DNA from 4 places in the Streptomyces sp. NPDC089915 genome. Region 3 is predicted to be linked to each of the others. Evidence: riboswitches for the same ligand, from Rfam matches in the RefSeq annotation. Region 3 holds a riboswitch; each other region holds the start of a gene.
The links. A riboswitch is a leader RNA that binds a small molecule or an ion and turns the genes downstream of it on or off. The one in region 3 is predicted to bind cobalamin.
Positions count from the first base shown of each region.

Region 1: it holds a riboswitch for cobalamin, as region 3 does, so the genes downstream of both, AB0O29_RS08025 (hypothetical protein) here and AB0O29_RS06125 (energy-coupling factor ABC transporter permease) in region 3, are expected to answer to the same signal.
Region 2: it holds a riboswitch for cobalamin, as region 3 does, so the genes downstream of both, AB0O29_RS22815 (ABC transporter substrate-binding protein) here and AB0O29_RS06125 (energy-coupling factor ABC transporter permease) in region 3, are expected to answer to the same signal.
Region 4: it holds a riboswitch for cobalamin, as region 3 does, so the genes downstream of both, AB0O29_RS06655 (ribonucleoside-diphosphate reductase subunit alpha) here and AB0O29_RS06125 (energy-coupling factor ABC transporter permease) in region 3, are expected to answer to the same signal.

Region 1 covers NZ_JBFBGN010000017.1:3,144-10,335, reverse strand. Annotated here, with positions in the region: gene AB0O29_RS08025 (hypothetical protein) at 1-1,244, opposite strand, end outside; cobalamin riboswitch at 1,341-1,479, opposite strand; cobalamin riboswitch at 1,551-1,692, shown strand; gene AB0O29_RS08020 (prenyltransferase/squalene oxidase repeat-containing protein) at 1,807-4,590, shown strand; gene AB0O29_RS08015 (hypothetical protein) at 4,587-5,528, shown strand; gene AB0O29_RS08010 (energy-coupling factor transporter transmembrane component T) at 5,533-6,738, shown strand; gene AB0O29_RS08005 (ATP-binding cassette domain-containing protein) at 6,735-7,192, shown strand, end outside.
Region 2 covers NZ_JBFBGN010000080.1:20,293-27,484, forward strand. Annotated here, with positions in the region: gene AB0O29_RS22810 (iron ABC transporter permease) at 1-770, opposite strand, end outside; gene AB0O29_RS22815 (ABC transporter substrate-binding protein) at 830-1,819, opposite strand; cobalamin riboswitch at 1,855-1,994, opposite strand; gene AB0O29_RS22820 (hypothetical protein) at 2,113-2,622, shown strand; gene AB0O29_RS22825 (GMC oxidoreductase) at 2,773-4,422, shown strand; gene AB0O29_RS22830 (carboxymuconolactone decarboxylase family protein) at 4,484-4,963, opposite strand; gene AB0O29_RS22835 (dihydrodipicolinate reductase) at 4,960-6,042, opposite strand; gene AB0O29_RS22840 (serpin family protein) at 6,178-7,192, shown strand, end outside.
Region 3 covers NZ_JBFBGN010000012.1:22,164-29,355, reverse strand. Annotated here, with positions in the region: gene AB0O29_RS06135 (hypothetical protein) at 1-37, shown strand, start outside; gene AB0O29_RS06130 (flavodoxin family protein) at 51-761, opposite strand; cobalamin riboswitch at 884-1,079, shown strand; gene AB0O29_RS06125 (energy-coupling factor ABC transporter permease) at 1,109-1,807, shown strand; gene AB0O29_RS06120 (energy-coupling factor ABC transporter substrate-binding protein) at 1,804-2,151, shown strand; gene cbiQ (cobalt ECF transporter T component CbiQ) at 2,155-2,904, shown strand; gene AB0O29_RS06110 (ATP-binding cassette domain-containing protein) at 2,901-3,722, shown strand; gene AB0O29_RS06105 (PadR family transcriptional regulator) at 3,833-4,381, shown strand; gene AB0O29_RS06100 (EF-hand domain-containing protein) at 4,441-4,653, opposite strand; gene AB0O29_RS06095 (hypothetical protein) at 4,787-5,974, opposite strand; gene AB0O29_RS06090 (polysaccharide deacetylase family protein) at 5,971-6,762, opposite strand; gene AB0O29_RS06085 (ATP-binding protein) at 7,145-7,192, opposite strand, start outside.
Region 4 covers NZ_JBFBGN010000013.1:47,221-54,412, forward strand. Annotated here, with positions in the region: gene AB0O29_RS06640 (carbon starvation CstA family protein) at 1-1,805, shown strand, start outside; gene AB0O29_RS06645 (YbdD/YjiX family protein) at 1,802-1,999, shown strand; gene AB0O29_RS06650 (GNAT family N-acetyltransferase) at 2,091-2,588, shown strand; cobalamin riboswitch at 2,644-2,778, shown strand; gene AB0O29_RS06655 (ribonucleoside-diphosphate reductase subunit alpha) at 2,925-5,318, shown strand; gene AB0O29_RS06660 (ribonucleotide-diphosphate reductase subunit beta) at 5,318-6,334, shown strand; gene def (peptide deformylase) at 6,541-7,176, opposite strand.

The DNA of each region.
Region 1 (7,192 bases), on a different contig from region 3:
GTGACGCAACCGGACGGGGTGGCGCCGCCTGTCGCGGCGGCCAGCACGTCGCCGAGGGTGGTGGTCGTCCCGGTCGGGGTGAAGGCCACCGAGCAGACCTTGAGGCCGCCGGCGCCGTCGTCGACGGTCAGTGCCAGTTTCGTGGCCGTGCCGGCGGTGAAGGTGGACTGGGCGACCCACTGCGGGGCGCCGGGGGTGACGGGGACGGGCGGGGCGGTGGTGAAGCCTCCGCCGGCGACCGCGCGCAGGGCGTCGATGGAGGCGTACGCGCTGGCGCTGGTGTCGGAGGGCTTGTACTTGAAGCCGCCCGCCGGGTTGTACTGGTTGGCGATGAGGAAGTCGATCGGCGTCTTGCCGCTGCCGGTGAGGAAGTCACCGGTCTGCGGGTTGAATCCGCAGGCGTTGAGGCCGGCCACGCCCCAGCCGTTCGAGCTGGTGTTGACTCCGTAGAGGGAGTTGAAGGCGCCGCTTCCGGAAACGAGCTTGCTCTTCAGGAAGTTCTTCGCCTCGACGACGTCGGTGTCGGTGTTCGCGACGCCGGAGACGCACAGGGCCGCCATGGCCGCGCCGGTCATGTCCACGTCGCCCGCGGAGTTGAGGACGGTCGGGTTGCCCTCGGCCTTGTTGTAGGTCCAGCCGCCGTCGACGTGCTGGTTGGCCCGGATGCGGGTGACCATCGCGTCGGTCAGCGCCTGCGGCACGCGCGCACCGCCGGCCTGGGTCTTGGCCCCGCCCAGCGAAAGGGCCGCGAAGACCGTGCCGTTGAAGTTCCCGGACGGACCGAAGTAGCCGGTCTCGGCGGTCTGCCAGTAGGAGTAGACGTTCGCGATGAGGTTGCGGGAGGCGGAGACGCGGGCCGGGTCGATGCCGGCGGCGTAGGCGTTGAGGGTGCCTCGCTCGTAGTCCGTCACGACCGGGGAGGCCTGCGGCCAGCCCGCCGTCGAGAGCAGGTTGCGGTAGACGGTGCGCGCGTTCTTCGTGGTGTCGCCGCCGGGGTGGACGTCGACGACCGCCGTGCCGGTGGCCGCGAAGGCGGTGAACGCCCATTCGTTGGACAGTCCGGCCCCGGCGTACGAACCGTCCGCGGCCTGGAGGGACTTGAGATAGGTCACACCGTTCGTCTTGGACGTGGCGATCTGTGCGGGCGAGGAGGTGGCGAAGGCCGGCAGCGTGGTGAGGGCGAGGGCGCCGAGCGCGGCGGGCACCGCGAGCGTGAGGCGGCGGGCGGTACGGGGACGGGACATGGCCTGCTCCTGGAATGAGGGACGCCGACCTGACCGGAGCTCGTGCGGGCGGACGGCCCGGAGCTCGGTGGCGGCCGTCCGAACGCGTGGTACGGCTTGTGATGTGCCATGCCGCACGGGCATTCGGGCTCGGAACGGCCCCCTGCCGTTCCACACCGCTGCGCGTCAGCCCCGGATTCGCACCGGGTTCCCCCATGTGGCAGCCCAGGACGCTACCCGAGTGATCAACGGTCCGCCAGCCACCGTGAGCGGCCCCGATCGAGGGGCCGGGAGCCCGTTCCGCGTGAGACGCAGACCACCTTGACGGTGTCTTTATCCGCGTGTTCCACTCCGACTGATAAGCACTCAGCTCCAGGGGAAGCCGGTCGAAATCCGGCGCTGACCCGCAACCGTAGGCCCGGCACCGCCCGGGCGAGTCGGAATGCCTGGAGCCAGGTTTTTTGCAGCGAGAAACGCCGTCGCGGACTACGGCGTGGTTCGAAACGGCCTTCCCTGCCGCCATGCCGGCCGCGGGAGTCCTTTTGCCACGCACAGGTCCGCCCGGCCGACACGAGGGGCCGTGGTGGGGACCGCACAGCAAGCAGAGCAACGCATGCGGCACAAGGGGCTGTTGTCGCTCACAGCGGCGGCGCTGCTGACCTTCGCCGCGGGCGTGACCTTCGTGGGCGGGGCCGTGCCCGCGTCGGCCGACCCGGTCGAGCGGTGCACGGCCACCACCGGCGCCCTCGTCGCCGTGGACTTCGGCCCGTTCGGCGGCAAGCTGGAGAAGGGCTGCGACACCACCCCCACCACCGGCTACGAGCTGCTGCGGACCGCCGGGTTCACCATGGAGGGCACCGTCCACGACGGCCCCGCCTTCATCTGCCGCATCGGCAAGGGCACCGGCACGCAGTACCCCACGCCCGAGAGGGAACCCTGCGTCCTCACTCCGCAGGCGACCGCCTACTGGTCGTACTGGACCGCCTCGCCCGGCCAGCGGAAGTGGTCCTACAGCCAGCAGGGGGCCATGGCCCGGCACCCGAAGCCCGGTGATGTGGAGGCCTGGGTCTACGGCGGCACCGACGTCGCCGGCACGAAGGGCAAGCCGTCCTTCACTCCGGACGACGTCCGTGGCTTCACCACCCCCGACCCCACCGTTCCGACGGCACCGCCCAAGGTCCCGGCCGGCCGGGTCGACGTGCCCGCGGCCACCCGCTGGGTCACCGGGACGCTGACGGACGGGGAACGCGTCGTCGACGAGGGCTCCACCACCCCCAACCACTTCCTCACCACCGAAGCGGTGTTCGCCCTCGCGGCGGCCGACCGCAAGAGCCCGGCTGCGAAGAAGATCGCCGACTTCCTCGCCACGCCCGCGCAGACCGACGCGTACGCCTACCCGGCCGGGAAGGACCGCATCCCCGACGCCACCGCCGCTGCCCGCCTCGCCCTCGTCGCCGAGGCCACCGGCAAGGACCCCCGCGCGTTCGGCGGCCACGACCTGCTCGGCGACCTGGTGAAGTACGCCTGCCCCCGCGACATCGGCGACGGCGAGACGGTCGAAGGCTGCTTCACTAAGGGCGACTTCCGCACGACCGGGCAGGCCGACGGGCAGGCCATGGCCGTCCTCGCCCTGGTCAACGCCGGTATGACGCCCCCGGCCGGCTCCGTGGCCCGGCTGACCCTCCTCCAGTGCGAGGACGGTGGATTCACCAGTGTCCTCATCCGGCCCGGCAGCCCGGGGTGCGAGAGCGAGGCCGGTGCCACCGGCCTGATCGCCCTGGCCCTGGAACGGGCCGGCGGCCACGAAACGGTGCTCCAGAAGGCCCGCAACCACCTCAAGAGGTCCCAGCTGGCGACCGGGGCATGGCCCTCCGTGTACTACGAGACGACCGGCAACCCGGCCGCCACCGGCTGGGCCGCGCAGGCGCTGCGCGCCCTCGGTGACGAGGCCTTCGCGGACGCCGGCGTCTCCTGGCTCTCCAAGCGCCAGCTCCCGACCGGCGGATTCGGCTTCGCCGAGGACGACACCGAATCCCGCCTGTACCCCACGGCGACGGCCTCGATCGCGGGCGCCGGCAGCGATCTCGCCGCCCTGACCGCCAAGCCGGCCGCACCGCCGGCCCCGACCGACCCCCCGACCACGCCGCCGGCCGGTGAGGGGCCCGACACGAAGAAGGGCGTCGCGTACCTGACCGCCCCGTCCCGGCTGGTGCAGGGCCGTTTCTACGAGAGCCGGCCCGGCAGCGGCTTCGCCGACTACGGCCTGACCATCGACGGCGCGTACTCCCTCGCCGCCACCGGCGAGGACAACGCCGCCCTGCGCCGCATCGTCGACTTCATGGACAAGGGCGGCAGGGACGGCCAGAAGCGCGGGATCCACGAGTGGACCCTCGTCGGCACGAAGTACGCGAACGGGGGCTCCATCGGCAAGGCGGCCGTGCTCGCCGAGACCGTCGGCCGCGACCCCCGGAGTTTCGGCGGCCAGGACCTGATCGCCGCGCTCGGCAAGATCGTCTGCCAGGCGAAGACCTCGACCCCGCAGGAGTGCGCGGCCAAGGGCAACTACGCATACGCCACCTCCGTCTTCAAGCAGTCCCTCGGTGTCATGGCCCAGCTGCGCGCCGGCGAGAAGGCCGCCGCGGCCGAGCCCGCCGCCTACCTCAAGAGCCTCCAGACCCCCTCGGGTGCCTGGGTCAGCCTGATCGGCGAGCCCAGCGGCCCCGAGGTGGACTCCACCGCCATGGCCGCCATGACCGTGGGCCTGCTCCCCGACGCCGGATCCCGGGCGGCGGTCGACAAGGCGCTCGCCTGGCTCGCGGCCCAGCAGAAGGAGGACGGCGGCTTCCCCGGCGCCTCCGGTAACTCCGTCAACTCCGCGGCCCTCGCCGTCCAGGGGCTCTCCCTGGACGCGCCCAGGTACGGCGCCCAGATCGCCAAGGCACGGAAGTTCCTGGCCAGCCAGCAGAACGCCGACGGCGGCTTCAACGTCGCCAAGGACGCCCAGGCCGGCTCCGACCTGCGCGCCTCCACCCAGGCCGTCGGCGGTGCCACCGGGATCTCCTTCGGCACCCTGGCCCGCGACCTGACCGGTACGACCCCCGAGCCGGTCCCCAGCACGTCCGGGGGCACCTCGGGCGGTACGTCCGGCGGCAACGGCTCGCCCGTCATCGTGACGCCGGGCGAGAACGGCGGCGGCACGGGCTCCGCGGGCGGCTCCGGGTCCGGGTCGGCCGGTGGCGGCCCTCTCGCCTCCACCGGAACCCGGGTCGGCGGCCTCGCCGCCGCGGCTCTGGCCCTGACCCTGGGCGGCTGGGGTCTCACCCGCGCCACCAAGCGCCGCCGCACGACCCCGGGGAGCCGGGCATGAGCCGCGAGCGCATCGTGCGGGCACTGGCACGCACGGCCGCCGCGCTGGGGCTGACGGTGGCGGCCTTCGCCGCCACCGCGGCCCCGGCCGGGGCCGCGCCGCAGCCGATGGGCCAGTGCACCACCTCGTCCGGCGTGGTCCTGGCCGTGGACTTCAGCCACTGGGGCGGCCCCGTCTACCGTGCCTGCGGCACCACCCCCACCACGGGCTACGAGCTCCTCAACCAGGGCGGCTGGGCCACCACCGGCACCGGCCACGACGGCCCCGCCTTCATCTGCCGGATCGGCTACAGCGGGTACCAGGGCGGCAGGCAGTTCCCGACGCCGCAGCAGGACGACTGCGTACTGACCCCGCCCGCCTCCGCGTACTGGTCGTACTGGCACGCCGACCCCGGCCAGAACACCTGGCAGTACAGCCAGCTCGGCGCCATGCTCTACAAGCCCGAGCCGGGCGGCGTCGACCTGTGGATCTTCGGCGCCACGAACGTCGAGGGCACCGAGGGCAAGCCCGCCGTCACCCCCGACCAGCTGCGCGCCCACAACACGCAGCCCACCGGCGGGCCCGCACCGCAGGACACCCGCACCGCCAAGCCGCCCCCGCCGAACGTCAACACCGGTCCCAAACCCGAGAACCCGCCCCCGGCCGCTCCGGCGACGACACCGCCACCCCCGCCGCTGCCTCCGGCGGCCAGCCCCACGGCCCCGGGAAGCCCCTCTCCCTCGGTGAGCCCCTCCGAGAGCATCGCCCCGACCCCGCCGGCCGGCGCTCCCGCGGCAGCGGCTCCGGCTCCCGGCCCCCAGGTCGTGGAGGCGGCTCCCGCCGCCGACGCCGAACACGACGCGGGCTCGTACCTGCCCGCCGTCGCCACCGGGGCGCTCGTCCTCCTGATCGGTGGCGCGGCCGTGTACGCGGCCAAGCGCCGCCGCCGTACGGAGTAGCCGCATGGCCCGTACCCTCCCCGCGGCACCGGTGAAGCCGCCCGCGTCCGGCCCCGCGCCGGACGCGGGCGGCCGCCGTCTGCCCCGCACCCTGCACCCGGTCGCCTGGTGGATCTGGGCCCTCGCCCTGGCCACCGCGGTCAGCCGCACCAACAACCCGCTGCTGCTGTTCCTCGTCCTCGCGGTCCTCGGCCACGTCATCACCATGCGCCGCACCGAGGCCCCCTGGGCCCGCGGCTTCAAGTACTACCTCTACCTGGCCCTCACCGTGGTGACCATCCGGGTGCTGTTCCGCGCGGTCTTCGCCACCGGCATCACCCCCCGCGACCACTTCCTCTTCTCCCTGCCCCACATCCCCACCCCCGACTGGTACGCCGGCATCCGACTGGGCGGCCCCGTCTCCCTGGAGGCCCTGCTCTCCGCGGCGACCGACGGCCTGCGCCTGGCCTGCATGCTGTGCTGCATCGGCGCCGCCAACACCCTCGCCAACCCCAAACGCGCCCTGCGCGTCCTGCCCGGCGCCCTCTACGAACTCGGCGTCGCCGTCACCGTCTCCATCAGCGTCGCCCCCCAGCTCGTCCAGAGCGTGCAACGCGTCCACCGCGCCCGCCGGCTCCGCGCCGGCCGCTCCAAGGGCCTGCGCGCCCTGCGCGGCATCATCGTGCCCGTCCTCGAAGACGCCCTGGAGCGCTCCCTTCGCCTGGCCGCGGCCATGGACTCGCGCGGCTACGGCCGCGCCGGCACCGCCACCCGCCGCTCGCGCCGGGCCACGGGCGCCCTGATGCTGCTCGGCATGTGCGGCCTGTGCGCCGGGGCGTACGGACTCCTCGACGCCACCGCCCCCAAGCTGCTCGGCCTGCCCGCGATGGGCGCGGGCGCGCTGCTGTGCTTCGCCGGGCTCCGCCTCGGCGGCCGCCGCATCACCCGGACCAGCTACCGGCCCGACCCCTGGCACCTCGCCGAATGGGCCGTCGCCGGCTGCGGGGTCCTCTCCGCCGTCCTCCTCTTCGCCAACGTCGGGTTCAACGCCGCCGAGCTCAACCCGTCCATCTACCCGCTCAGCTGGCCGACCCTGCCCCTGGTACCGGCCGCGGCCGTCCTCCTGGCCGGGACCGCCGGATTCCTGGCCCCACCGCCCGCGCCACCCGCCCGACCCGCCGCCCCTCTCCCCGCCCCCGCCCCCGCCCAGCGCACCGAGGAACCCAAGTGATCCACTTCGACCAGGTCACCGTCCAGTACGAGGACACGGCCGAACCGGTCCTGCGCGACGTGGACCTCACCGTCGAGGAAGGCGAACTCTGCCTGGTCGTCGGCCACACCGGCGTCGGCAAGTCCACCCTCCTCGGCGCCGTCAACGGCCTCGTCCCGCACTTCACCGGCGGCACCCTCTACGGCCGGGTCCTGGTCGACGGCCGGGACACCGCAGACCACCCGCCCCGCGAACTCGCCGACGTCGTCGGCGTCGTCGGCCAGGACCCCCTCGACGGCTTCGTCACCGACACGGTCGAGGAGGAACTCGCCTACGCCATGGAGCAACTGGCGGTCCCGCCCGCCACCATGCGCAAGCGCGTGGAGGAGACCCTCGACCTGCTCGGCCTCGCCGACCTGCGCCACCGCGCCCTGCACGAACTCTCCGGCGGACAGCAGCAGCGCGTGGCCATCGG
Region 2 (7,192 bases), on a different contig from region 3:
CCCACCACCATGCGGGCGGCGTGCGGAACCATCAGGCCGACGAAGCCGATCGCCCCGCTGTAGGCCACCAGCACCCCGATCACCAGGGAGGTGAGGACGAACACGGCGGCCCGGAAGCGGCCGGTGTCCAGACCGAGGGTGCGGGCCCCCTCCTCCCCCGCGAGCAGCAGGTCCAGGGGGCGCGCGAGGGCGACGAGCAGGGCGGTCCCGGCGAGCAGCGCGACGGCCGGCAGGGCGAGTTCGTCCCAGCGGGCCCCGCCCAGGCCGCCCAGCGTCCAGAAGAGCACGGAGCGGAGCTGGTCGGGGCGCGCGGACAGCACGAGGACCAGGCTGGTCAGCGCCGACAGGACGTACTGCACGGCGACCCCGGCCAGGATCAGCCGCCCGGTGGTCATGGTGCCGCCGCGCCGGGCCAGGGCGTAGACGGCGACGAGCGCGGCGAGGGAGCCGGCGAACGCGGCCAGCGGGAGTCCGAAGGCGGTCCCGGCGCCCACCCCGAGCACGATGACCAGCACCGCCCCCGCCGACGCGCCCGAGGAGGCACCCAGCAGGAAGGGGTCGGCGAGGGCGTTGCGGACCAGGGCCTGGAGCACGGCGCCGGAGACCGCGAGCCCGGCGCCGACCACGGCCCCGAGCAGCACGCGCGGCATCCGCACCTCCCACACGATGGAGGCGAAGGCCCCGCCCCGGCCGCCGGGCCCGGCCAGCAGGAGGTCGAACACCCGGCCTGGGGCGATGCGTACGGGTCCCAGGGCCAGCCCCGCCACCATCGCGCCGGCCAGCGCGGCCGCGAGGAGCACCAGGACGGCCGCGGTGCGGCGGCGCCCGGTCACGCGGCGTCGGGGTGGAGCTGGCGGCCGAGGGACTCGACCGCGTCGGCCACGCGCACGCCGAGGACGGCCGAGGACAGCGGCAGCACGACGAACCGGCGGTTCTTCACGGCGGGAACCTCCGCCAGCGCCGGATCGTTCAACAGGCGCTGCTTCTTCGCCTCCACGGGGGTGCCGCCGTAGTCGTAGATGAGGATGGTCTCGGGCCGCCGCTCGATGACCTTCTCCCACGGCACGTCGCCGAAGGTGTCCTGGAGGTCGGCGAAGACGTTCGTCCCCCCGGCCAGGGAGACGATCTCGTTGCCGATGCCGTTGCCCCCGGAGGTGAAGGCGGAGGACTCTCCCGAGTCGTAGACGAAGACGGACGGGCGGGGCCGGTTGCCGACCCGCGCGGTGACGGCGTCGATCCGGCGCTGCTCGTCCTCGATGAGGGCCGTGCCGCGCTCGGGCACGCCGAAGGTCCGGGCGACCTCGGTGATCTCGGTCTTCAGCTGGGCCAGCCCGACGCGGCCCGGGGTGCAGTACTCGACGCTGAGCCGGGAGCCGATCCCGGCCCGGGCCAGCCCCTCGCGGTCGCGGCCCTGGTTCTTGTCGAAGGCGCTGGAGTAGCCGCCGTACACGAAGTCCGGGTCGGCCGCGAGGAGCACCTCCTTCGACGGGTACTCCTTCGCCAGCACCTTGACGCCCTCGTAGGCGCTCCGGTAGGCGGGCAGCACCGCGTCGTCGAGGTAGGCGGTGCCGGCCATCCGGTCCTGGAGGCCGAGGGCCAGCATGATCTCGGTGGCGTGCTGGTTCATGGTGACGGCGCGCTCGGGCGGGGCCTGATAGGTGCTGCTGACCCCGCAGTTGGTCACGGTGTACGGGAACCCGGGCGCGGACCGGGCGCCGGGGGCGGGCCGTTCCTCCCCGGGCGGACCGCCGCACGCGGTCAGGGACAGCAGGAGCGCGAGCGCGGTGAGCGGGCGCGGGGCGGCGCGGAAACGCGGCATGGTGAGGCCTCTCCGGGGGATCCTCGTCCCCGGTCGACGTGAAGAGGCGGTGCGTCAGTGTCTGACTCCCGGGACCCCGCGGAGGGGGTCGCCGGTCACAGTGGCGGGACCGCACCGGATTCACACCGGTTTCCTGTCCTGCACCGCCCGGGACAACCCGGCCAAGTCTGCCAGATGCCGTGTTTGCCCCACAGAGGGGACCAAGGGCTCCCGAACCGCCCCCGCCGCCGGTGGCGGGAGCGGCCGGTACGGAGGATCGTGGGCGGCGAGGGGAGGTGCGGAGGAGGTCGCTCATGCGTCACGGCAGCCACCCGGGCCATAGCGGTCCCGGGCGCCCGGCCAGGGCCGCCCGCCTCCTCCTGGCGCCCCTCCTGGCGGCGCTGCTGCTCGGTGCGGGCACCGGCGGCTCCGGCGAGACCGTCTCCCTCGACGGCGACCGCCCGGGCGAGCGGCTCGACGTCACCCTGACCCGGGTCGTCGACCCGGCGGGGCCCGCGCCGGCGCCCGGGGCCGACCGGCTGGTCGCCGTGGAACTGCGCCTGCGCAACACCGGGACGGTGCCGTACGAGGACTCCCCCGCCCCGGCCGCCCACCTCCTGGACACGACCGGCCGGCGCTTCACCGGCCTGAGCGGCGCCACGGACGCGGGCCAGGCCCTCCCCGACGCCGTCACCCTGGCCCCGGGCGGGTCGGCCACCGGCTACGTCACCTTCAGGCTGCCGTCCGAAGCCCGCCCGGCGGCGGTGCAGTTCGCCCTCGACGGCGGGCTCGGCGACGACGTCGCCCACTGGAGCCTGCCCTGACCCGAGCCGCGCCCCTGCCGCGACCGCTGACGTGACCCCCGCCGCGCCCCCTGCCGGAACCAGCCGGAAATTACCTCGACGTATCTAGTGACTTAGCAGGCACCCGCCAGTAGAACTTGTTCCCACTCCGTCGAGAGTGAGGAACGCCACATGAGCGACAAAGGCCTGCACAGCAAGGTGACCAAGGGTGTCTCCCGACGTGGATTCATTGCTGGAACCAGTTCTCTTCTGGGGGCCATGGCCCTCGCCGTCAACACCACGCCGGCCCGCGCGAATCCCGCCACCGCCGTCACGAACGCCCCCATCGCGTCCGGGACCCACGTCCCCGCCCTCGTCATCGGCACCGGCTACGGCGGCTCCGTCGCCGCGCTGCGGCTCGCCCAGGCCGGGGTCGACGTGCACATGATCGAGATGGGCATGGCCTGGGACACCCCGGGCACCGACGGCAAGATCTTCGCCAACACCACCAAGCCCGACTACCGCTCCTTCTGGCTGCGCACCCGCACGAAGGCGCCGCTGAGCAACTTCCTCGGCTTCCCCATCGACAAGGACGTCCCGAAGTACACGGGCATCCTCGATGCCGAGGAGATGGGCGGGATCATCGTCTACCAGGGCCGCGGCGTCGGCGGCGGCTCGCTGGTCAACGGCGGTATGGCGGTGACCCCCAAGCGGCAGAACTTCGCCGCGATCCTGCCCACCGTGGACGCGGAGGAGATGTACTCCACCTACTACCCCCGCGCCAACGCCGGGCTCGGGGTCGGGCTCATCGACCCGAACTGGTTCGAGACGGTGGACTGCTACCAGTTCGCCCGCGTCGGCCGCAAGCACGCCCAGCGCTCCGGCTTCCCCTTCGTGTTCGTACCGGACGTCTACGACTGGGACTACATGAAGCAGGAGGTGGCCGGCACCGTCCCCAAGTCCGCCGTGGACGGCGAGATCCTCTACGGCAACAACGCCGGCAAGAAGTCCCTCCAGAAGACCTACCTGGCCGCCGCCCGGGCGACCGGCAAGGTGGCCGTCTCCCCGCTGCACCGGGTCACCACCGTCTCCCCCTCGGACGGTGGCGGCTACACGGTCGCCATGGAGGAGCTGAACACCTCGGGTGACGTGGTCACCGTCAAGTCCGTCACCGCCGACCGGGTGTTCTTCGCCGCCGGCAGCGTCGGCACCAGCAAGCTCCTGGTCCGGCTGAAGGCGACCGGCGCGCTGCCGCTGCTCAACGACGAGATCGGCAAGGGCTGGGGCGACAACGGCAACGTCATGTGCGGCCGGGCGAACCACATGTGGGACCCGACCGGGAAGGTTCAGGCGTCCATCCCCTGCGGGGGCATCGACAACTGGGACGCGGGCGGCGCCTTCGCCGAGGTGGCCCCGCTGCCGACCGGCATCGAGACGTACGCCTCGTTCTACCTCTCCATCACCAAGAACCCCAACCGGGCCGAGTTCAGCTGGAACGCGGCGACGGGCAAGGTCGAGCTGAACTGGCAGACCGCCTGGAAGCAGCCGTCGATCGACATGGCGAAGACCATCTTCGACAAGATCAACGCGAAGGAGGGGACGATCTACCGCAGCGACCTCTTCGGCACCAACAAGGTCTGGGGCGACCACCTCACGTACCACCCCCTCGGCGGGGCGGTCCTGGGCAAGGCCACCGACAACTACGGGCGCCTGCACGGCCACCCGGGCCTGTACGTCATCGACGGGGCGCTGATCCCCGGCAACACCAGCGTCAACCCGTTCGTGACGATCACGGCCCTCGCCGAGCGGAACATAGAGAAGATCATCGCCACGGATCTGTGACGGGGGACGGTCACCGGGGCCGGCCGGGCGCAGCGCGCGCCCCGGCCGGCCCCGGCACCGTTCAGCTCCCCGGCAGCACACAGACGCTGTCGAGGCCCAGGACGTGGTTGAGCCGGCCGAAGGCGAGCCAGGAGCCGATGCTCATGCTGAGCTCCACGATCTCCACCTGGCTGTAGTGCGCGGTCATCCGCTCCCAGAACTCCTCGTCGAGGTTGTGGTGGTCCAGGGCGTAGCGTTCGGCGTATTCGGCGGCCAGCCGGGTGCGGTCGTCGAACTCCCCGGTGGTGCGCCACTCGGCCACCGCGTCGGCGAAGCCCTCCTCGACCTTCTCCCCGTCCCGGTCGGTGCGCCAGTCGAGGCAGAAGACGCATCCGTTGATCTGCGCGATGCGCAGCCGGGCCGCCTCGAACTCGCGCAGGCCCAGGGTGGTGTGGGCGTACACCGACAGGGAGAAGTTGGCGGCGGCCATGCCGATGCCGGGGACCAGGTCGCCCCACACGTACTCGATGGGGTGCTGGCCGTCGGGGACGTCGATCCTCATGGCTGTTTCCTTCCGAGTTTGCCGACTGCGGGGCGCAGCGGGACGTCGAGGGCGTCGTAGAGCCCGGGTTCCGCCTCCACCAGCCAGTCGATGGCGCCGACCAGCCGTCCGACGGCGGTGGCGTTGCCGCCCGCCGAGCGGTTCTCGCCCTCGTCGGTGGCCTCGACGGTGACCTCGATGCGGGGCCGGCCCTCGATGACGACCCGGTGGGCGCCGGCGCCGCCGTCGGGCGGGGAGGGCCAGTCGGGGGCGCAGGAGGCGTGGATGCGGGTGACGTGTTCGATGACGATGCGGGGCTCGCCCGCGACGATGCCCTGGACCTCGAAGCGGATGGCGCCCTGGGTGCCGGCCTCGAACTCGCCCATGGTGGGGGTGGTGACGGTGGTGTCGAGGGCGCGCCGGTCGGAGGTCTCGCGGATCTCGTCGAGTTCGACGCCGAGGGCGCGGGCCATCATCCGGATCTGGCCGCCCCACACCATGGTCGGGATGGAGGGCATGAGCATCATCGGCAGGTGGTCCATGGGCCGGCCCATGCCGACCAGGTCGCGGACGGAGTCCGGCTGGTCGTAGGTGGAGTAGTCGAAGATCTCCTGGCAGCGGATCGCGTCCACGGTGGTGCCCAGTCCGCTCAGCAGGAGCGGGAGGACGTCGTTGCCCCAGCCGGGGTCGACGCCGGAGGCGAAGAGGGAGCCGCCGCCCTCGGCTATCGCCGCCAGCACCGGGTCGCGGAACTCCGGCGGGGCGCTGCGGTGGTCGTAGAGGGGGTAGAGGGCCGGGCTGACGACGACCGCGCCCGCCGCGACGGCCCGGGTGATGTCGGCGAGGGCTTCGTCGGGGCGGACGTCGCCGGAGGCCGCGTAGACGACGGCGGCGGGGCGGGCGGCGAGCACCGCCCCGACGTCATCGGTCGCCGCCACCCCCAGCCGGCGGTCGAGCCCGGCGAGTTCGCCCGCGTCGCGGCCGACCTTGGCGGGATTGTGGACGATCACTGCCGTGAGTTCGAGCGCCGGGTGGGCCTCGACGGCGCGGATCGCCGCGCGGCCTACGTTGCCCGTGCCCCAGACCACCGTGGGAATCATGCGCGGAGGGTAGCGACGGGGCGCGGAGGAACCCAGGGGCGCGGAGGATGTTTTTCGGACCGGTCCGCACCCTGGACTCCGGGTGCGGAGAAAGGATTCGGCGGGGCCGCTCCCCGCCCCGTACGCTCCCCCGGCATGAGCATGAGGAACTCCACGGTACGGGCGGTCAACCGGCTGACGGCGCGCTGGGCCGCGGCCCATGACGGCGACGCCGGCGCGATCGACGCCGGTACGGTCTTCACCGCCGCCGGGGTCTGGCCGCTGCTCGCCCCGCTCGCGGACGGGGCGGCGGGCCCGGCCCGGGCGGAGCTGGCGCAGGCCCTGGGCCTGCCGGCCGACCGGGCGGCGGAGGCCGCGCGGGAGCTGCTGGCCGGGCTGGACGGCGTACGGGGGCTGCGGGCGGCGACGGGCCTGTGGACCAGGGCGGACCTGCCGCTGGAGGCGGCCTGGCTGGAGCGGCTCGCGCCGGGCGGCCACGGCGCCCTGAGCGGGAGCGCGGAGGCCGACCACCAGGCACTCGACGCCTGGGCCGGCCGGCGGACGGACGGGCTCGTCAGGCGGATGCCGGTCACGCTGGCGGAGGGGCCGGACGGGACGAAGCTGGTGCTGGCCTCGGCCCTCACACTGAGGACGAAGTGGCTCCGGCCGTTCACGGAACGGCCCCGCACGGTGTCCGAGGGCCCCTGGGCCGGGCGGCCCCTGCAGATGCTGCACCGCAGCACGGCGCTGCCGGAACGGGCCTCGGTGGCGCAGGGGCCGACGGGGGCGGTGACCCTGCTGGAGGTGGTCGGGGACACCGGTGTGGACGTCCACCTGCTGCTGGGCGAGCCCGGCGCCGCACCCGGCGGGGTCCTGGCCACCGGCGTCGAGGCCGTCACCCGCGCCCGCCCGGTCACCCCGGCGAGCGTGCTCCCGGAGGGCCGGCCCGGCCCCGGCCTGACCATCGCCGCGGTACTCGCGCTGACGCCCGGGCCCCGGCTCGTGGTCGAGACCCCCGCCTTCGAGGTCCGGGCCGAGCACGATCTCCTGGCGCGGGCCGGGCTGTTCGGCCTGGAGGCGGCCCGTGACGACGGCCGCGGCCACTTCCCCGGGGTCAGCTCCGAGCCCCTGGCCGTCGGCTCGGCCCGGCAGTCGGCGGTGGCGCGGTTCG
Region 3 (7,192 bases):
GCTCGTGGTGGACGTCGCCCACCCGAACACCTGCTGACACCGGGCCGCCCTCAGCGGTGTTCCGGGTTCGGGAAGTCGAAACGGCAGCCGGCGTCCCACAGGGACCGCTGGTTGCCGTGGGCGGGGAAGCCGCCGGCGCGCTTGAGGAGCGCCGCGAGGTGCATCAGGTTCCAGGACATGAACGCCGTATTGCGGTTGGTGAAGTCGTTCTCGGGGCCGCCGGAGCCCGGGTCCAGGTACGAGGGCCCGGGCCCGGCCTCCCCGATCCAGCCCGCGTCGGCCTGCGGCGGGATCGCGTAGCCCAGGTGCTGGAGGCTGTAGAGGAGGTTCATGGCGCAGTGTTTGACGCCGTCCTCGTTCCCGGTGATCAGCGCCCCGCCGACGCGCCCGTAGTAGGCGTACTGGCCCGCGTCGTTCAGCAGCGAGGAGCAGGAGTACAGCCGCTCGACGACCTTCTTCATGACGGAGCTGTTGTCGCCGAGCCAGATCGGGCCGCACAGGACGAGGATGTCGGCGTCCATGATCCGGCTGTAGAGCACCGGCCACTGGTCGCTCTCCCAGCCGTGGTCGGTCATGTCCGGCCAGACGCCGGTCGCGATGTCGTGGTCGACGGCGCGGATCAGCTCGGTGCGGGCCCCGGCCGACTCCATGACGGCGCGGCTCTTGGAGATCAGCCCCTCGGTGTTGCTGGTCTCGGGAGAGCGTTTGAGGGTGCAGTTGACGAAGACTGCGGACAGGTCGGAGTAGTCGTAGTCGGCCACACCCCCACCCTGCGGGCCGGCCGCCGCCCCCGCCAGCGCTCGGGGCCCGTCCGGGGGGCAAACGGAATTCGGCCGTCCGATCGGCCGGATCGGTCCGGGTTGATACCGGTCCGTGCGGGCGACTAGGGTCAGCGGGCCTTGGTGTTCGGGAAACCGGTGTGAAACCGGTGCGGCCCTCGCCACTGTGATCGGGAAGTCCAGCTCCACCCCTCGCGGGAGCCACTGGGACCGCACGGGAGACCGTACGGACCCGGGAAGGCGGAGCCGGGGCGGCAGTACCCGTCAGCCAGGAGACCGGCCGGGGCGCTTACGTCCATCCACGAGGTGCTGGAGAGGTCTCCCGACTCATGCACATAGCCGAGGGGTTCCTGCCCCCGCTGCACGCGGCCGCCTGGGGCGCCGCGTCCGCCCCGTTCGTCGTCCACGGGGTCCGCGCCCTGACCCGCGAGGTGAAGTCCCACCCGGAGAGCACGCTGCTCCTGGGGGCGTCCGGAGCGTTCACTTTCGTCCTGTCCGCCCTGAAGATCCCCTCGGTCACGGGCAGTTGCTCGCACCCCACCGGGACCGGACTCGGCGCCATCCTGTTCCGGCCGCCCATCATGGCGGTGCTCGGCACCATCACCCTGCTGTTCCAGGCCCTGCTGCTGGCGCACGGCGGGCTCACCACCCTGGGCGCCAACGTCTTCTCGATGGCCATCGCCGGGCCCTGGGCCGGGTACGCGGTCTACCGGCTGCTGCGCCGGTCCGGCGCCCCGCTGATGGTCACCGTGTTCTTCGGGGCCTTCTTCGCCGACCTGGTCACCTACTGCGTGACCTCGGTCCAGCTGGCGCTGGCCTTCCCCGACCCGGCCAGCGGCTTCCTCGGCTCCCTGGAGAAGTTCGCCGGCATCTTCGCGCTCACCCAGATCCCGCTCGCCGTCAGCGAGGGGCTGCTGACGGTGCTCGTGATGCGGCTGCTGATGCAGTCGAGCAAGTCGGACCTGGTCCGGCTGGGGATCGCCAAGCTGACCGGTACGCCGCGGACCGAGGAGGCGACGGCCCGATGACCAGGAACGCCAAGATCAACACCCTGCTGCTGCTCCTGGTGGCGGCGCTGGCCGTGCTCCCGCTCGCGCTGGGGCTCGGCGAGGGCAAGGAGGAGCCCTTCGCGGGCGCCGACGCCCAGGCGGAGTCGGCCATCACCGAGCTGAAGCCGGACTACAAGCCCTGGTTCTCCCCGCTGTACGAGCCCCCGTCGGGCGAGATCGAGTCGGCGCTGTTCGCCCTCCAGGCGGCCCTGGGCGCGGGCGTCCTCGCGTACTACTTCGGGGTCCGCAAGGGCCGCCGCCAGGGTGCGGCGCAGGCCCTCGCGCAGGCGCAGGCACCCGCCGAGCCCGCGCGGGAGCCGTAGCCGGTGCTGCCCATCGACGTGGCGGCGCACTCCAGCCGCTGGCGCGGCCGCCATCCGCTGGAGAAGGCCGTCCTGGGGTTCGGGCTGACCCTCACCGCGGTGTGCCTGCCGCCGTGGCCCGGCGGACCGCTGGTGGCCGCGGCCACCCTGGCCGTGCTGCTGGGGCCCGCCGGGGTGTCCGGGCGGCAGTTGTGGCGGGCCTTCCGGGTCCCGCTGGGGTTCTGCGTCACGGGGGCGCTGCCCCTGCTGGTGTCGGTGGGCGGCCCGGACGGTTTCCTCGCGCCGGCCCCGGACGGGCCCCGGCACGCGCTGGACCTGCTGCTGCGCACCTCGGCCGCCTCGCTGGGGGTGCTGCTGTTCGCCTTCACCACGCCCGTCTCGGACGTGCTGCCCCGGCTGGTAAGGGCCGGGGTGCCGGCGCCCGTGGTGGACGTGGCCCTGGTCATGTACCGGATCGGCTTCCTGCTGCTGGACTCCCTGGCGCAGGTCCGCCGGGCCCAGGCGGCCCGGCTCGGGCAGTCCGGGCGGGCGGCCGCGTGGCGCTCGGTGGCGGGGCTCGCGGCGACCTCGTTCGTCCGGGCCTTCGACCGCGCCGCCCGGCTCCAGGAGGGGCTCGCGGGGCGCGGTTACGACGGCGCGCTGCGGGTCCTGGTCCCGCCGGCGAAGCTGTCCCGGCGGTTCCTGGCGGCCGCCGTCGCCCTGCCGGCCGGCCTGGTCGCGGGAACCCTCGTACTGAAGGAGCTGGGGCTGTGACCCCGTTGGTGGAGCTGGTCGGCGCGGGGTACGCGTACGAGGACGGGCCGGCCGTGCTGTCGGGGGTGGACTTCGCCATCGCCGAGGGGCGGGCGCTGGTGCTGCTGGGCCGCAACGGCAGCGGCAAGACCACGCTGATGCGGCTGCTGAGCGGGGGCCTGCGGCCCGCATCGGGGGCGCTGAGGCTGGAGGGGACCGAGGTCGCGTACGACCGGCGGGGGCTGACCCGGCTGCGGACCACCGTGCAGCTGGTGGTGCAGGACCCCGACGACCAGCTCTTCGCCGCCTCGGTGGAGCAGGACGTCTCCTTCGGCCCGATGAACCTGGGGCTCCCGGAGGCGGAGGTCCGGGAGCGGGTGGACTCCGCGCTGGCCGCACTCGACATCACGGCGCTGCGCGACCGCCCGACGCACCTGCTGTCGTACGGGCAGCGCAAGCGGGCGGCGATCGCGGGGGCGGTGGCGATGGCGCCCCGGGTGCTGATCCTGGACGAGCCGACGGCGGGCCTCGACCCGGACGGGCAGGAGCGGCTGCTGGACGTCCTGGCGGGGCTGCGGGCGGCGGGCACCACGGTGGTGATGGCCACCCACGACGTGGACCTGGCGGTCCGGTGGGCGGACGACGCGGCGGTGCTCACGCCCTCCGGGGTGCGGGTGGGGGCGGCCGCCGTGCTGCTGTCGGATCCGGAGCTGTTGGCGTCGGCCGGGCTGCGGGTGGCGTGGGCGCCGGTGGTGGGGGCGTACCTGCGGGCCCGCGGTCTCCTGGACGCGGACGCCCCCGGGCCGCGCACGCCGGAGGAGCTGGGCGCGCTGGCCTGAGCGGAAGCCGTGCCGGGGGCGGGGCGGGGTCGGAGCCGCGGGGCGGCGTTGTCCCGGTGTGCCCACCCGTCCCGCCCTGCGGGACGATTGCCCACACCTAGGATGGCCGCATGTCGTTGCCGCATGCCATTCTCACCGCGCTGTTGGAGAGGCCCTCTTCCGGGCTGGAGCTGACCCGGCGGTTCGACAAGTCGATCGGCTACTTCTGGTCGGCGACGCACCAGCAGATCTACCGGGAGCTGGGGCGGCTGGAGGAGGCCGGGCTGATCCGGGCGCTGCCCAGCGAGGTGCCCGTGCGGGGGCAGCGCAAGCAGTACGAGGTGCTGCCCGACGGCGGCGCGGAGCTGGCGCGCTGGGTGGACGAGCGGCAGGACCCCAAGCCGATGCGGGACGCGCTGCTGCTGCGGATCCGGGCGGCGGCGGTGGTGGGGCCGCAGGGGCTCGGCGCGGAGCTGCGGCGGCACCTGGAGCTGCACCGGGCCCAGCTCGCGGAGTACGAGGCCATCGAGGCGAAGGACTTCCCGCCGGGGCGGGACGCGGACCCGGACCGGCTGCGCCGGCTGGTCCTGCACGGGGGGATCGCCCTGGAGGGCTTCTGGCTGAGCTGGCTGGAGGAGGCCCTCGCCGAGGTCGAGGACATGGCGGGCCCGGGGGCCTGACGCGCCCCCGTCCCGGCGGGCGGGACGGAGGCGGGCGCGGCGCCCGTTCGGCGGGGCCCCTACTTGTTCAGGTCGGCCCAGAACTCGTCGAAGCTCAGCAGCTTGTCGCCGTTGAGGTCCTTCGACGCGACGATCGCGTCGGCGACCGCGGGGGTGACGAAAGCGTCCCCCATGGCCTTCATGGCCGCGCTGTACTCGTCGGCCGTGATGACGCCGTCGCCGTTCGCGTCGAACCGGTCGAACGTCTCACGTGCCTTGTCGATGTCCGCCACTGGGGCCACCCCTTCCTGGTGCTTGTTGACCGGCTCAGGGTAGCCGTACCGGGGGCGGGTCCCGCCCACGGGTCCCGGGAGCCGTGCGGGCTCCCGGGAACCGCCGCGTTCCGGTGCGGTGGGCGGGGCCCGCCTAGCGGAAGATGCCGGTGTGGCCGAGGGAGTAACGGCCGGGCTGCGGGTACACGGCCAGGCCGTGGGGGCCGCTGCCGACGGGGATCTTCGCCAGTTCCTTGCCGGTGGTGGTGTCGATGGCGTAGACCTCGGAGTTGTAGCGCCCGGACAGCCACAGCACCTTGCCGTCGGCCGAGACCCCGCCCATGTCGGGGCTGCCGCCCTCGGGCAGCTCCCACTTCTTGGTGAGGGCGTTCTTCTTGAAGTCGAAGACCGAGACGCTGCCCTCGCCGCGGTTGGAGACGTACATCTCGCGGGAGTCGCGGCTGACGTAGAGGCCGTGGCAGCCCTTGCCGGTGGGCAGCAGCTTGGGGACGTCGAACTTGTCGCCGCTGAGCACCCACATGCCGTGGGCCATCATGTCGGCGACGTAGAAGGTCTTCCCGTCCGGCGAGACCTTCACGTCCTGCGGCATCGCGCCCTCGAAGGGGAGCTTCTGCTGGCCGATGACCTCCATCTTCTCCGTGTCGACCTTGAGCAGCTCCCCGGAGAACTCGCAGCTGACGATGAAGTAGCGGCCGTCGAGGGAGAAGTCGGCGTGGTTGACGCCGAAGCAGGTCACGGGGACGGTCTTGACCCGGTTCATGGTGTGCGGGTCGCGGAAGACCAGCTCGCGGTCCATGGAGGCCATCACGACGGCGTACTTGCCGTTGGGGGTGAAGTAGAGGTTGTAGGGGTCGTGGACCTCGACGGGCTCCCCCGCCTCGCCGGTGGCCGGGTTGATGGGGGTGAGGGTGTGGCCGCGGTTGTTGTTGACCCACAGGGTCTTCATGTCCCACGACGGCACCACGTGCTGGGGCTGGACGCCGACGGGGATGGTGTCGATGACCTTGTAGGTGGCCGGGTCGATGACGGACACCGTGTTGGAGTTGGTGTTCGGCACGTAGACGCGCGACGGGAAGTCCTTGACCACCGGGGAGAGCTTGTTCGGCCGGTCCGCCGCGTACACGTCGGTCGGATCGAGCACCGGGGGCATCCCGGCCAGCCCGGGCGGTGCGGCCGGCACGGCTTTGACGGGGTCGGCCGGCCCCTTGGAGCCGAGCGCCTCGGCGGGCGCCTTGTCGGCCGATCCGCAGCCGGCCAGGGCGGCGAGGACCAGACCGGCCAGCAGCACGGTGGCCTTCCGGGGAAGGCGGGTGGTCGTCATGGGGTCAGCAGCTCCGTGGTGGTCACCGCGCGCAGCTTGCGGCGCGCGAGTTCTTCGAGGAGGGGCGGCATCGCGTCGACCGTGTCCGCGTAGCCGAAGTGCAGGCTCACCACCGATCCGCCGTGGATCGTCCCGGTGACGTTGCGGAGGACGGCCGCGGCGCCGGGCGAGGTGAAGTCGAGGGAGTCCACGTCGTACGAGAGGACGTGCGGGTAGCCGGCCCGCTGGGCGAGCTTCTGGACGAGCGGGCTGGCGTACTGGGTCTGCGAGGGGCGGAACCAGGTGCCGATCGAGCCGGTGAGGCGCTTGAGCCGCTGGGCGCAGCCGGTGATCTCGGCGTAGGCCTCCTCTTCGGGCAGGGAGTCGATCGCGAGGTGGCGCTGGGTGTGGTTGCCGAGCTCGTGGCCGCCGTCGAGGATCCGGCGGGCCATCTCGGGGTGGTCGTCGAGCCAGGTGCCGATGGCCAGGACGGTGATCCGCGCGCCCGCCCTCTCGGCCTCGGCGAGTACGGCGCGGCCGGTGGCGGGGTCCCCGTTGCCGTGGAAGGTGAGCGCGACCGCGGGGCGCTCGCGGGGGCCGTGCGCGATCTCCACGGGCTGCCCGGGGAAGCGGCGGGGCGCGGGGGCGGCCGCCGGGGCGGGCTTGGCGGGGGCGGGCTTGGCCGGGGCGGCCTGGACGGGCCGGGGCGCCGAGGGGCCGCCGCCCGTGCCGCAGGCCGCGGTGAGGGCACCGGCGGCGACCGCCACCGTGGCGCGCAGGGCGGTACGGCGGTCTGGATAACAGAGCACCTGCCCATTTAAGTGGTGAACGTCCCCGAAGGTAATGATTGACCCATTTTGGGACGTTCGGAAGTGGCGGATCAGGGCCCGACTGTCCGCTATCTGATCAACGAATTACGCAGAGCGGTGGATAGTCATTCATGGATTGCGAGGCGAGTGGCTCACCTCACCTAAGATTTAGATGAAAACTCTTAGGATATGCACACTTATGTCCGAGTAGGGACTTTTGGCGTTTGGGCCCTCGTCTGCCATAGTCGGAACCACGGCTTCCCATTGACCCGAGCGAAGCCCAACCGCCGAGGACCACACACCCCACCGGTCCTCGGCGCCCATGAAACCCCCGCAGCGCCCCACCTCGGCGACAGGGGGTTTCTGGCGTTTGAGGGGAAGGTCAGCGGTCCGCGACCCGCATCTCGAACCAGGTGATCTTGCCGCGCGG
Region 4 (7,192 bases), on a different contig from region 3:
TCTGGATCGTCGCGGGCGTCATCTTCGCCGGCGCCGTCCAGGACATGGTGACCCTGTTCTTCTCCACCCGGCGCGACGGCCGTTCGCTCGGCCAGATGGCCCGGGACGAGATCGGGCCCGTCGGCGGGGCCGCCGCCCTGCTCGCCGTGTTCACCATCATGATCATCCTGCTGGCGGTGCTCGGCCTGGTCATCGTCAACGCGCTGGGGCACTCCCCCTGGGGCGTCTTCTCCATCGGCATGACCATCCCGATCGCCCTCTTCATGGGCGTCTACCTGCGCTACCTGCGCCCGGGCCGGGTCACCGAGGTCTCCGTCGTCGGCGTCGCGCTGCTGCTGCTCGCCATCGTGGCGGGCGGCTGGGTCGCCGAGTCCTCCTGGGCCGACTTCTTCACCCTGGACAAGGAGACCCTCGTCCTCTGGATGATCGGGTACGGCTTCTTCGCCTCCGTCCTCCCGGTGTGGCTGCTGCTCGCCCCGCGCGACTACCTGTCCACCTTCATGAAGGTCGGCACGATCGCGCTGATGGCGGTCGGCGTGGTCATCGCGATGCCGACGCTGAAGATGCCCTCGGTCACCGACTTCGCCACGCGCGGCGACGGCCCGGTCTTCGCCGGCTCGATGTTCCCCTTCGTCTTCATCACCATCGCCTGCGGGGCCCTGTCCGGCTTCCACTCGCTGGTCGCCTCGGGCACCACCCCGAAGATGATCCAGAAGGAGACCCAGATCCGGGTCATCGGCTACGGCGCGATGCTCACCGAGTCCTTCGTCGCCGTCATGGCCGTGATCGCCGCCTGCATCATCGAGCCCGGCCTGTTCTTCGGCGTCAACGCCCCCGCCGGGGTCATCGGCACCACCGTCCAGAGCGCTTCGGCGGCCGTCGGCCACCTCGGCTTCGCGATCTCCCCCGAGGCGCTGGCGCAGGCCGCCAAGGACGTGGAGGAGACCAGCCTGCTCTCCCGCACGGGCGGCGCGCCCACGTTCGCGCTCGGGATGTCGGAGATCTTCTCCTCCGTGTTCGGCGGGGCCGGGATGAAGGCGTTCTGGTACCACTTCGCCATCATGTTCGAGGCCCTGTTCATCCTGACGACGGTGGACGCGGGCACCCGCGTCGGCCGGTTCATGCTCCAGGACACCCTGGGCAACGTGCACAAGTCCTTCAAGGACATCAGCTGGAAGCCGGGCGTGTGGGTGGCCAGCGCGGTCGTCGTCGGCGGCTGGGGCTACTTCCTGTGGGTCGGCGTCAAGGACCCGCTGGGCGGCATCAACCAGCTCTTCCCGCTGTTCGGGATCGCGAACCAGCTGCTCGCCGCCGTCGCCCTGGCGGTCTGCACCACGCTGCTGGTGAAGTCCGGCCGCCTCAAGTGGGCCTGGGTCACCGGCGTCCCGCTGGCCTGGGACGTGGCCGTCACCCTCACCGCGAGCTACCAGAAGGTCTTCTCCGACGACGTGAAGATCGGCTTCTTCGCGCAGCGCGACAAGTACCAGACCGGCATCGACGCCGGGAAGGTGCTGCCGCCCGCCAAGAACATGGACGAGATGCACACCGTGGTCACCAACGCCACGGTCGACGGGGTCCTCTCGGCCCTCTTCGCCGTCCTGATCATCATCGTCCTGGTGGACGCCGCGCGGATCTGCTTCAAGGCCGCCTCCGCCCCGGACTCGGTCCGCCTCTCCGAGGTCCCGTGGTCCGAGTCGAAGATCATCGCCCCGGCGGGCCTGATCGCCACCGCCGAGGAGAAGGCCGAGCTCGCCGCGGCCGGCCTCGACGGGGGCGGCGGCCGGGTGAAGGACCCCGTCGCGTGAGCGGTGTCCGCGGGGCGCTGGCGAAGGCGCGGTACTACGTACGGGAGTTCTCCGGCGAGGCCGCGTACGACCGCTACGTCGCCCACGCCCGCTCCCACGACCCCGCGGCCGAGGTCCTGACCCGCCGCGCGTTCGAACGGGCCCGCACCGACGCCCGAGAGGCGGACCCCCGCGAGGGCTTCCGCTGCTGCTGAACGGCCACCGAGGGTCACCGAGGGCCCCGTCGTCCCCCACCGGGACGGCGGGGCCTTCGGCATGCCGGGGCCGTGGCGCACACTCGGGGGCATGGACTTCGAGATCAGGACGGCAAGGGAAGACGAGTACGGGCGGCTCGGGGAGATCACCGGGCTGGCCTACACCGGGGACGGGCTGCTCGAATCGGGCGACGGCGACCGCTACCTGAACGTGCTCCGCGACGTCGCCGGCCGGGCCGGGGACGGGGAGGTGCTCGTCGCCGTGCGCGAGGGGGTGCTCCTCGGCGGGGTGACCTTCGCCGCACCCGGGAGCCGGCTCGCGGACATCGCCGGCCCGCACGACGCCGAGTTCCGGATGCTCGCGGTGGCCGCCGAGGCCCGCGGCCAGGGGGTCGGGGAGGCCCTCGTACGGGCCTGCGTGGAACGGGCCCGGGCCCTGGAGGGGGTCACCGCGCTGGTGCTGTCCACCCAGCCGGCCATGCGCGGGGCCCAGCGGATCTACGGGCGGCTCGGGTTCACCCGTACGCCCGAACGGGACTGGTCGCCCGTCCCGGAACTGCCCCTGCTCACGTACCGACTGGAGCTGTGACGACACGCTCCGCATGCGCCCGACACAACATGTGGGGGCTACCGCATCAGGTCGCCCCCACATGTATGCTCATGGCTGCTGCCGCCGCAGGGGAATCCGGTGGGAATCCGGAACTGTCCCGCAACGGTGTGACGTACGCCCACGGGCGTATCCGCGAGTCCGAAGACCTGCCGGCAGTGCCCCCGGATCGACCGAGCCGGGGTGTCGATTCGTCCGGGCCTCGCGGTTGGGCCGGTGGACGCCATGCGGTGCCGAACGCGCTTCTGCGCGCGCCCGCATGCGCCCGCTCGCGCCCCGCTCCGCCGATGACCGGGCCGAGTGAGGGAGAGCTCCCCCGTGACCATCGCGCCCGCCGCACCGCGCGCCGAGTCCGACCACCCCGAAGCAGAAGGTCCCGGGGCCGCGCTGCTGCGGACCCTCACCGAGCTCACGGCCGACCTCCCCGACACCGACCCCGGCCGGATCGCCGCCGCCGCCCTGCGCGGCCGCAGCGCCGCCGCCGACGAGGCCGAGCTGCGCGGGCTCGCCACCGAGGCCGCGGCCGGCCTGATCTCCGAGGACCCGGCCTACTCCCGGCTCGCCGCCCGCCTGCTGACGCTGGCCGTCGCCGACGAGGCCGCCGGCCAGGGCTCGTCCTCCTTCGCCGAGTCCGTCGCCGTCGGCCACCGCGAGGGCCTGATCGCCGACCGCACCGCCGAGTTCGTCGCCGCCCACGCCGCCCGGCTGAACGCCCTGGTCGAGCACGCGCTCGCCGAGGGCGCGGACGACCGCTTCGGCTTCTTCGGCCTGCGCACCCTGCACAGCCGCTACCTGCTGCGCCACCCGATCACCCGCCAGGTGATCGAGACCCCGCAGTACTTCATGCTGCGCGTGGCCTGCGGCCTGGCAGAGGACGAGAGCGTCCGCGCCGTCGAGGAGGTGGCCTCGCTGCACCGGCTGATGAGCCGCCTCGACTACCTGCCGTCCTCCCCCACCTTGTTCAACTCGGGTACGCGGCACCCGCAGATGTCCTCCTGCTACCTCCTCGACTCCCCGCTGGACGAGCTGGACTCCATCTACGACCGCTACCACCAGGTCGCCCGCCTCTCCAAGCACGCCGGCGGCATCGGCCTGTCGTACTCCCGCATCCGCGCCCGCGGTTCGCTGATCCGCGGCACCAACGGGCACTCCAACGGCATCGTGCCGTTCCTGAAGACCCTCGACGCCTCCGTCGCCGCCGTGAACCAGGGCGGCCGCCGCAAGGGCGCCGCCGCCGTCTACCTGGAGACCTGGCACGCGGACATCGAGGAGTTCCTGGAGCTCCGCGACAACACCGGCGAGGACCAGCGCCGCACCCACAACCTGAACCTCGCCCACTGGATCCCGGACGAGTTCATGCGCCGCGTGAACGCCGACGCCGAGTGGTCGCTGTTCTCCCCGTCCGACGTCCCCGAGCTGGTCGACCTGTACGGCGACGAGTTCGACGCCGCCTACGTCAAGGCCGAGGCCTCCGGGCTCGCCAAGAAGACGATGCCGGCCCGCGACCTGTACGGCCGCATGATGCGCACCCTCGCACAGACCGGCCAGGGCTGGATGACCTTCAAGGACGCCTCCAACCGGACGGCGAACCAGACCGCGCTCCCGGGCACGGTGGTCCACTCCTCCAACCTCTGCACCGAGATCATCGAGGTCACCAACGACGGCGAGACGGCCGTCTGCAACCTCGGCTCCGTCAACCTCGGCGCGTTCGTCGCCGACGGGGACATGGACTGGGAGCGCCTGGACGAGACCGTCCGCACGGCCGTGACCTTCCTCGACCGCGTCGTGGACATCAACTTCTACCCGACCGAGCAGGCCGGCCGCTCGAACGCCAAGTGGCGTCCGGTGGGCCTGGGCGCGATGGGCCTCCAGGACGTCTTCTTCAAGCTGCGCCTGCCCTTCGACTCCGCCGCGGCCAAGGCGCTGTCCACGAAGATCGCCGAGCGGATCATGCTCGCCGCGTACGAGGCCTCCTGCGACCTCGCCGAGCGCTCCGGCCCGCTCCCGGCCTGGGCCGAGACCCGTACCGCCCAGGGCGTCCTGCACCCGGACCACTACGACACCGAGCGCCACTGGCCCGAGCGCTGGGACGCCCTGCGCGCCCGGGTCGCCGAGTCCGGCATGCGCAACTCCCTGCTCCTCGCCATCGCCCCGACGGCGACGATCGCCTCCATCGCGGGCGTGTACGAGTGCATCGAGCCGCAGGTCTCCAACCTCTTCAAGCGCGAGACCCTCAGCGGTGAGTTCCTCCAGGTCAACGGCTACCTGGTGGAGGACCTCAAGAAGCTGGGCGTGTGGGACGCGCAGACCCGCGAGGCGCTGCGCGAGTCCTCCGGCTCCGTCCAGGGCTTCGGCTGGATCCCCGAGGAGGTCCGCGAGCTGTACCGCACGGCCTGGGAGATCCCGCAGCGCGGCCTGATCGACATGGCGGCGGCCCGTACGCCGTACCTGGACCAGAGCCAGTCGCTGAACCTGTTCCTGGAGACGCCCACCATCGGCAAGCTCAGCTCGATGTACGCGTACGCCTGGAAGCAGGGCCTGAAGACCACGTACTACCTGCGCTCGCGCCCGGCGACGAAGATCGCCCGCGCGGCCTCCGGCGCGGCCGTCCCGGCTCCCGCCGCCGCCCCCACCCAGCTGCCGCAGGCCATGGACGCCGAGGCGCTGGCCTGCTCCCTTGAGAACCCCGAGTCCTGCGAGGCCTGCCAGTAATGAGCTCCACCGAGAAGAAGAACCTCCTCGACCCGGGCTTCGAGCTCACGCTCCGCCCGATGCGCTACCCGGACTTCTACGAGCGCTACCGGGACGCGATCAAGAACACCTGGACGGTGGAGGAGGTCGACCTCCACTCCGACGTCGCGGACCTGGCGAAGCTGACGCCGGCCGAGCAGCACATGATCGGCCGTCTGGTCGCGTTCTTCGCGACGGGCGACTCGATCGTCTCGAACAACCTGGTCCTGACGCTGTACAAGCACATCAACTCCCCGGAGGCGCGCCTGTACCTGTCGCGCCAGCTGTTCGAGGAGGCCGTGCACGTCCAGTTCTACCTGACGCTGCTCGACACCTACCTGCCCGACCCGGACGACCGCGCGGCCGCCTTCGACGCGGTCGAGGAGATCCCGTCGATCCGCGAGAAGGCGCAGTTCTGCTTCAAGTGGATGGACTCGGTCGAGAAGATCGAGCGGCTGGAGACGGCCGCCGACCGCCGCCGCTTCCTGCTGAACCTGATCTGCTTCGCCGCGTGCATCGAGGGCCTGTTCTTCTACGGCGCCTTCGCGTACGTGTACTGGTTCCGCTCGCGCGGCCTGCTGCACGGGCTGGCGACGGGCACCAACTGGGTGTTCCGCGACGAGACCATGCACATGAACTTCGCCTTCGAGGTCGTGGACACGGTCCGCAAGGAGGAGCCGGAGCTCTTCGACGACGCCCTCCAGCAGCAGGTCACCGACATGCTGAAGGAGGCCGTGGAGGCGGAGCTGCAGTTCGGCCGTGACCTGTGCGGTGACGGCCTGCCGGGCATGAACACCGACTCGATGCGCGAGTACCTGGAGTGCGTCGCCGACCAGCGCCTGGTGCGCCTCGGCTTCCCGCCGGTGTACGGCTCGCAGAACCCGTTCTCGTTCATGGAGCTCCAGGGCGTCCAGGAGCTGACGAACTTCTTCGAGCGCCGCCCGTCGGCCTACCAGGTGGCCGTCGAGGGCACCGTCGACCTGGACGAGGACTTCTAGTCATCCGGTCGTGTTCCACAGGAAGCAACGGCCGGTAATCGCCCACGACTTGACATTCAGGACGTGGGGGTCTGACCGTCGCTCACCGGCGGTGGTGTGATCCGGGTACGCCGCACCGCGCGACCCACGCGGACGACCCCCCACAAACGAAGGCCCCGCTCCGGGAGTGTTCCGGAGCGGGGCCTTCGTGCGGGTGCGGGGCCGGGTCAGTCGTTCGGGACGACCGGGTAGCGCGGGGTGCCCTCTTCCATCTGCCGCAGGGCGTCCTTGCGCTCGCGCTTGGAGAGGCGGTCGATGTACAGGTAGCCGTACAGGTGGTCGGTCTCGTGCTGGAGGCAGCGGGCGAAGTAGCCGGTGCCGCGGACCTTGATCGGGTTGCCCTGGGCGTCCTGGCCGGTCACCTCGGCGTAGTCCGGGCGGGCGAGGGGGGCGTAGGCGGTCGGGACGGAGAGGCAGCCCTCGTTGGAGTCGTCCAGGACCCGGCCGGCGGCCGGCAGTTCCACCAGCTTCGGGTTGATCACGTAGCCGGTGTGGCGCTTGCCGTCGTCGTCGGGGCAGTCGTAGACGAAGACCTTGGCGTCCACGCCGATCTGGTTGGCGGCCAGGCCCACGCCCTCTGCGGTCTTCTGGCTGGCGAACATGTCGTCGATCAGCTGCGCCAGCTCGTCGCCGAACTCGGTGACGTCCTTGCACTCGCGGTGCAGCACCGGGTTGCCGACCACCGTGATCGGGCGGGAGGTACCGCGCTCGCGGTGGGCGAGCTCGCGCGCCTCACAGTCCTCGGTGTCCACGACGTAGCCCTCGTCGTCGATCGGGGTCACCTGGTTCTCCTGCTGCGCCATGTCCGCCGTACGCCTT